DNA from 2 places in the Streptomyces sp. NPDC051563 genome. Region 1 is predicted to be linked to the other one. Evidence: riboswitches for the same ligand, from Rfam matches in the RefSeq annotation. Region 1 holds a riboswitch; the other holds the start of a gene.
The links. Region 1 has a riboswitch for ZMP and ZTP ahead of glyA (serine hydroxymethyltransferase). Riboswitches for the same ligand answer to the same signal wherever they lie in the genome.
Positions count from the first base shown of each region.

Region 2: linked by a shared signal. The riboswitch ahead of ACIA8F_RS31735 (bifunctional 5,10-methylenetetrahydrofolate dehydrogenase/5,10-methenyltetrahydrofolate cyclohydrolase) and the one ahead of glyA (serine hydroxymethyltransferase) in region 1 are both predicted to bind ZMP and ZTP.

Region 1 is NZ_JBITDL010000002.1:241,354-244,636, forward strand. Features, by position in the region: gene ACIA8F_RS03300 (glutathionylspermidine synthase family protein) at 1-194, shown strand, start outside; gene rocD (ornithine--oxo-acid transaminase) at 282-1,487, opposite strand; ZMP/ZTP riboswitch at 1,597-1,687, shown strand; gene glyA (serine hydroxymethyltransferase) at 1,723-3,018, shown strand.
Region 2 is NZ_JBITDL010000033.1:72,034-75,316, forward strand. Features, by position in the region: gene ACIA8F_RS31730 (peptide MFS transporter) at 1-232, opposite strand, end outside; gene ACIA8F_RS31735 (bifunctional 5,10-methylenetetrahydrofolate dehydrogenase/5,10-methenyltetrahydrofolate cyclohydrolase) at 396-1,286, opposite strand; ZMP/ZTP riboswitch at 1,315-1,415, opposite strand; gene ACIA8F_RS31740 (methyltransferase domain-containing protein) at 1,517-2,278, shown strand; gene ACIA8F_RS31745 (RNA polymerase sigma factor) at 2,492-3,283, shown strand, end outside.

The DNA of each region.
Region 1 (3,283 bases):
GCGAGCCGTTCGCACCGGAGGAGGACGAGACCTACGTCTTCCAGGGCCTCGCCCCGCTCCCCGACTTCGACGGCAACCGGGTGGTGCTCGGCGCGTGGGTGGTCGAGGACGAGGCGGCGGGCCTGGGCATCCGCGAATCGGCGGGACCGGTCACGGACGAGTACGCCCGCTTCCTGCCCCACGTCATCCTCTAGCCGTCGTCCGGGAGGCCGCCCCCACCGGGGAGGCGGCCGTCCGGCGCCGCCCCGGTGGCCGTACCCGGCCGACGGCCAGGACACCCCCTAGGCGCCGAGGACCGACCTGAGCTGGTCCAGCCCCCAGTCCAGGTCCTCCTTGGAGATCACCAGCGGCGGTGCGATCCGGATCGTCGAGCCGTGCGTGTCCTTGACGAGCACCCCGAGCCCCATCAGCTTCTCGGAGATCTCCCGGCCGGTGCCGCGCGCCGGGTCGATGTCCACGCCCGCCCACAGCCCGCGGCCCCGTACGGCGGTCACCGCACCGCCGCCGACCAGCAGGTTCAGTTCGCGGTGCAGGTGGTCGCCGAGCTCGGTGGCGCGCTGCTGGTACTCGCCGGTGCGCAGCATCGCGATGACCTCCAGGGCCACGGCGCAGGCCAGCGGGTTGCCGCCGAAGGTGGAGCCGTGCTCGCCGGGCCTGAACACGCCGAGCACGTCGCGGTCGGCCACCACCGCCGAGACGGGCACGACCCCGCCGCCCAGCGCCTTGCCGAGGATGTACACGTCGGGGACGACCCCCTCGTGCTCGCACGCGAAGGTCCGGCCGGTGCGGCCCAGGCCCGACTGGATCTCGTCGGCCATGAACAGGACGTTCCGCTCGCGCGTCAGTTCCCGTACGCCCTTCAGGTATCCGGCGGGCGGCACGAGGACGCCGGCCTCGCCCTGGATCGGCTCCAGGAGCACGGCCACGGTGTTGGAGGTGACGGCGGCGGCGAGCGCGGTGAGGTCCCCGTACGGGACGATCTCGAAGCCGGGGGTGTACGGGCCGAAGTGGTCGCGGGCCTCGTGGTCGGTGGAGAACGACACGATGGTCGTGGTCCGGCCGTGGAAGTTGTCGGCCGCCACCACGATCTTGGCGTGGCCGTCCGGTACGCCCTTGACCTCGTACCCCCACTTGCGGGCGGTCTTCACCGCCGTCTCCACGGCCTCCGCCCCGGTGTTCATGGGCAGCACGGCCTCCTTGCCGCACAGCGCCGCGAGCTCGGTACAGAAGTCCGCGAAGCGGTCGTGGTGGAAGGCGCGGGAGGTCAGGGTGACCCGCTCCAGCTGGGCGCGGGCGGCGTCGAGCAGCCGCCGGTTGCCGTGGCCGAAGTTCAGCGCGGAGTACCCGGCGAGCATGTCGAGATAGCGACGCCCCTCCACGTCGGTCATCCACGCGCCTTCGGCGGTGGCGACGACGACGGGCAGGGGGTGGTAGTTGTGCGCGCTGTGCGCGTCGGCGGAGCGGATGGCATCAGCAGTTGTCGACACGGGGTCTCCGATCGTCCGTCAAGCCGGTGACGAGGGTGGCGTCACTGTCCATCCTCGCTCGAATACCGGACGGAGAAACCTCATCTGCGGCGCGCCCGCTAAGGTGTCGGACACGCACGGCGACTGGCGCACGGAGAACCAACTCCGGGGGAGCCGTGCGCGCACGACCGCACACAGGGCCGCTCGCCTGGGCCTCGCGGGGACGAGATCCGACATCGACCCCGGAGGAACCGCCATGAGCGCGAACCACCACCCGTACCGCCACCCCGCCCTCCTCGCGACCGACCCCGAGCTGGCGTCCTTCGTCGCCGCCGAGGAAACCCTCCAGGCGCAGACCCTGCGCCTCATCCCGAGCGAGAACTACGTGTCCTCGGCCGTGCTGGAGGCCTCCGGCACCGTGCTGCAGAACAAGTACAGCGAGGGCTACCCGGGCCGCCGGTACTACGAGGGCCAGCAGAACATCGACCGCATCGAGGCACTGGCCGTGGAGCGGGCCAAGGGCCTCTTCGGAGTCGACCACGCCAACGTGCAGCCGTACTCCGGCTCGCCCGCCAACCTCGCCGTCTACCTGGCCTTCGCGAAGCCCGGCGACACGGTGATGGGCATGGCGCTGCCGATGGGCGGGCACCTGACGCACGGCTGGGGGGTCTCGGCGACGGGCTCCTGGTTCCGCGGCGTGCAGTACGGGGTCCAGGCGACTGCGGATCCTGAAACGAATGGCCTCATCGACTACGACGCCGTACGGGACCTCGCGCTCGCCGAGCGGCCCAAGCTGATCTTCTGCGGCGGTACGGCGCTCCCGCGCACGATCGACTTCGAGGCGTTCGCCTCGATCGCGAAGGAGGCGGGCTCGGTGCTCGTCGCCGACGTGGCGCACATCGCCGGCCTGATCGCGGGCGGCGCCCACCCGTCCCCGGCGGGCCACGTGGACGTGATCTCCACGACCACCCACAAGACCCTGCGCGGTCCGCGCGGCGCGATGCTGATGTGCCGCGAGGAGCATGCGAAGGCCATCGACAAGGCGGTCTTCCCGGGCCTCCAGGGCGGCCCGCACAACCAGACGACGGCCGGTATCGCGGTGGCGCTGCACGAGGCTGCGCAGCCCTCGTTCGTGTCGTACGCGCACGCGGTCGTGGCCAACGCGAAGGCGCTGGCCGCGGCGCTGCTGGAGCGGGGCTTCGACCTGGTCTCGGGCGGTACGGACAACCACCTGATCCTGATCGACCTCACCGGGAAGTCGGTGTCCGGCAAGATCGCGGCGAAGGCGCTGGACCGGGCCGGGATCGTCGTGAACTACAACACGGTGCCGTTCGACCCGCGCAAGCCGTTCGACCCGTCGGGGATCCGGATCGGTACGCCGTCGCTGACGTCGCGGGGGCTCGGCGTCGAGCACATGCCGGTGGTCGCCGACTGGATCGCGGGGGCGGTCTCCGCGGCCGCCCTCGGCGATGAGGCTGCCCTCGGCACGGTCCGGGCCGAGGTCGCCGCCCTCATGGCCGCCTTCCCGGCCCCGGGCCTCCCCGTCGCCTGACCCGTCCCGGGCGGGGGGCGGTCCCTGCGGGGGCCGTCCCCTACCCGCCCTTCGCCCGTTCCCCGGGCTGCGCCCGGACCCCTCCCGGGGCTCCGCCCCGGACCCCGCGCCTCAAACGCCGGCGAGGCTGGAATTGCCCGGCGTCAGCCTGAACGTGCGGACCGGCGCCTGCCAAAATCCAGTCCCGCCGGCGTTTGAGGCGCGGGTGTGGGCGGCGCCCGCGAAGCCCCGCGCAGCGGCACACCTCCTGACCCGGACGGAAAGC
Region 2 (3,283 bases), on a different contig from region 1:
CCATGTAGACGCCTTCCACGGCCTCCGCGGTGCCCTCGTGGAGCCCCATGCCGCCGTGGCCGCGGGAGGCGGCGAGGAAGTGCACGAGGATGGCGACCATGCCGTAGAGGCTGAAACGCTCCCACAGCTCGGCGAGGACGAGGGTGGCGAGCCCGCGCGGGTGACGCTTCCCGTCCACCGCCGCCGCGTCGGCCGGTGCTGCGTCCGGCGCCGGGGGCTTCTGCATATCCATCGAAGGCTTCACATATTCATTGGAGCCCTGTCGTGCCGGACCGGAATCGGCCTTTCGGCCCGTTACCGCGGGAAACGGAACGCCCCGGACCGAAGGGCCCGGGGCGTTCGTCGTACGGGAGGGAGCGGGCGCGGGCCGGAGGTCTCAGGGGGGCCCCGAGGGCTCAGAGGTCCGCGAGGGCCAGACCGGCCTGCGCGGCGGCGGCCTGCACGGTCTGCTCCAGCAGTACCGCGATGGTCATCGGGCCGACACCGCCCGGTACCGGGGTGATCAGCGAGGCGCGGGCGGCGGCCGACTCGAAGTGGACGTCGCCGACGTTGCCCTCGTTGTAGCCGGCGTCCAGGACCACGGCGCCCGGCTTGATGTCCTCGCCGCGGATGAACTCGGCCTTGCCGACGGCGGCGACCAGCACGTCCGCCTGGCGGACGATGGACGGCAGGTCCACGGTGCGCGAGTGGCAGTAGGTGACGGTGGCGTTCTGCTCCAGCAGCAGCATCCCGGCGGGCTTGCCCAGGATCGCGCTGCGGCCGACGACCACGGCGTGCTTGCCGGTCAGGTCCACGTCGTAGGCCTCCAGCAGCCGCATGATGCCGCCGGGGGTGCAGGAGACGAAGCCGGGCAGTCCGAAGCCCATGGCGGCGAAGGAGTGCATGGTGACCCCGTCGACGTCCTTGCCCGGGGCGATGGCCTCGAAGGCGGCGCGCTCGTCGATGTGGTGCGGGACGGGGTGCTGGAGCAGGATGCCGCTGATCTCCGGGTCCTCGGAGAGCGCCGTCAGGGTGGCGACGAGCTCCTCGGTGGTCGTCGCGGCCGGCAGCTCCACGTGGCGGGAGGTGATCCCGGCCTTGGCGCAGCGGTTCTGCTTCATGCGGACGTAGGTGACGGACGCGGGGTCCTCGCCGACCAGCACGGTGGCGAGACAGGGCGCGGTACCGGTGCGCTCGGTGATCTTCGCCGCGTACGCGGCGGTCCGCTCCGAGATGCGGCGGGCGAGGGCGGTGCCGTCCATCAGGGTGGCGGTCCGTGCCTGCGGGGCAGTCGTCTGGGTGGTCATCGGGGCTCCTGGGCGTCGCTGCGGGATCGCGGTTCGCCCAGGCGCGCGGCAGTCGGCGTACGCAAAGCGGGAGTACGCCGGGCCGCTCCCCGGTGGTGATCCACCCGAACGCCAGTCACGGCCCGCCGCCCAGTGTAGGCGACCTTCCGCCGGGCCGGGCGGCGGCCCCGGCGGACCCCGCGCCCGGCAATCGGGTGGATGACCGGGCCCGGACCTGGGACGATCGAGGGATGACGCGCACTTTCGACCATCTCGTCGCGGAAGCGGAATCCGTCTCTGTGGACGGCTGGGACTTCTCCTGGCTCGACGGCCGCGCCACCGAGCAGCGCCCCTCCTGGGGCTATCAGCGGCTCCTGGCGCGGCGCCTGGCGCAGGTCGGCTCCGCCCTGGACATCCAGACCGGAGGCGGAGAGGTGCTCGCCGGAGCCGGGCCGCTGCCCGCGCTGACGGTGGCCACCGAGTCGTGGCCGCCCAACATCGACAAGGCGACAAAGCTGCTGCACCCGATGGGCACCGTCGTGGTCGCGGACTCCGACGAGCCGCCGCTGCCGTTCGGCGACGGGGCCTTCGAGTTCGTCGCCAGCCGGCATCCGGTGACGGTCTGGTGGGAGGAGATCGCGCGGGTGCTGCGGCCCGGCGGCACGTACCTCTCCCAGCAGGTCGGCCCGGCGAGCGTTTTCGAGCTCGTGGAGTACTTCCTGGGACCGCAGCCGGAGGAGGTCCGGCGCGGCCGGCACCCCGACGATGCGGTCGCCGCGGCCACGAAGGCGGGACTGGAGGTGGTCGATCTGCGCTCCGAGCGGCTGCGGACGGAGTTCCACGACATCGGAGCCGTGATCTACTTTCTGAGGAAGGTGATCTGGATGGTGCCCGGCTTCACGGTCGGACAGCATCGGGACCGGCTGCGCGAGCTGCACGAACAGATCGAGCGCGAAGGCCCGTTCGTCGCACACACCGCCCGTTTTCTCATCGAGGCCCGCAAAACGGGCTGACAAAACGGGCGGACGCGACCACCCGCGACCGGCCCCCCGGTCACAGCGTGGCGCAGGTCACTCAATTCAGCGCGTAACGAATCTACTCGGGCATGCGATGAACCGACAGGTGTCCTCGTGCGGCCCGGAATACAGACCCCCCTCGGGTCTGTTTCCCGAGTCCGCGCGATGATGTCCCGCCACCCCTTATCTGTTCGCAACGAGAGGCTCCTTGTGTCGCTCAGCCCGTCCCGTACGTTCCCCACGGAGATCGCCGAATCCGAGGCCCTGGTCGCGCTTGTCGAGCGTGGCCGCGAGCAGGGTCACATCAACGGTGATGACGTGCGCCAGGCCTTCGAGGCCGGCCGCATCCCGGTGGACCAGTGGAAGCGGGTCCTGCGCAGCCTGAACCAGGTCCTGGACGAGGAGGGCGTCGCCCTCCACGTCAGCGCCGCCCCCGCCACGAAGGCTGCCGCCAAGAAGCCGCGCAAGGCGGCCGCCGCTCCGGCTCGTGCCGTCGCCAAGAAGGCCGCGGCCCCGCCGCGCCTGATCGGTGCCCGCAAGACCGCGGCCCCCGCCACCGCTGCGGCGATATCCGACCCGTCGGCCTCCGGGACCGAGGAGGAGGTGGCGGCAGAGGCCGCCGCCGCGCCGAAGAAGCGTGCGGTCAAGAAGACCGCCGTGAAGAAGACCGCCGTGAAGAAGACGGCCGCCACCAAGAAGACCGCCAAGGACGGCGACGAGGCCGAGGCCGCCGTCGCCGAGGGCGAGGACTGGGCGGCCGAGGACCTCGACGAGGGCGACGAGAAGGAGACGCCCAAGACGGGCGGCAGCGCCGGCTTCGTCCTGTCCGACGACGACGAGGACGACGCCCCGGCCCAGACCGTCATGGTCGCCGGTGCCACCGCCGACCCCGTCAAGGACTACCTCAAGCTCATCGGCAAGGTGCCGCTGCTCAACGCCGAGCAGGAGGTGGAGCTCGCCAAGCGCATCGAGGCCGGTCTCTTCTCCGAGTACAAGCTCGAA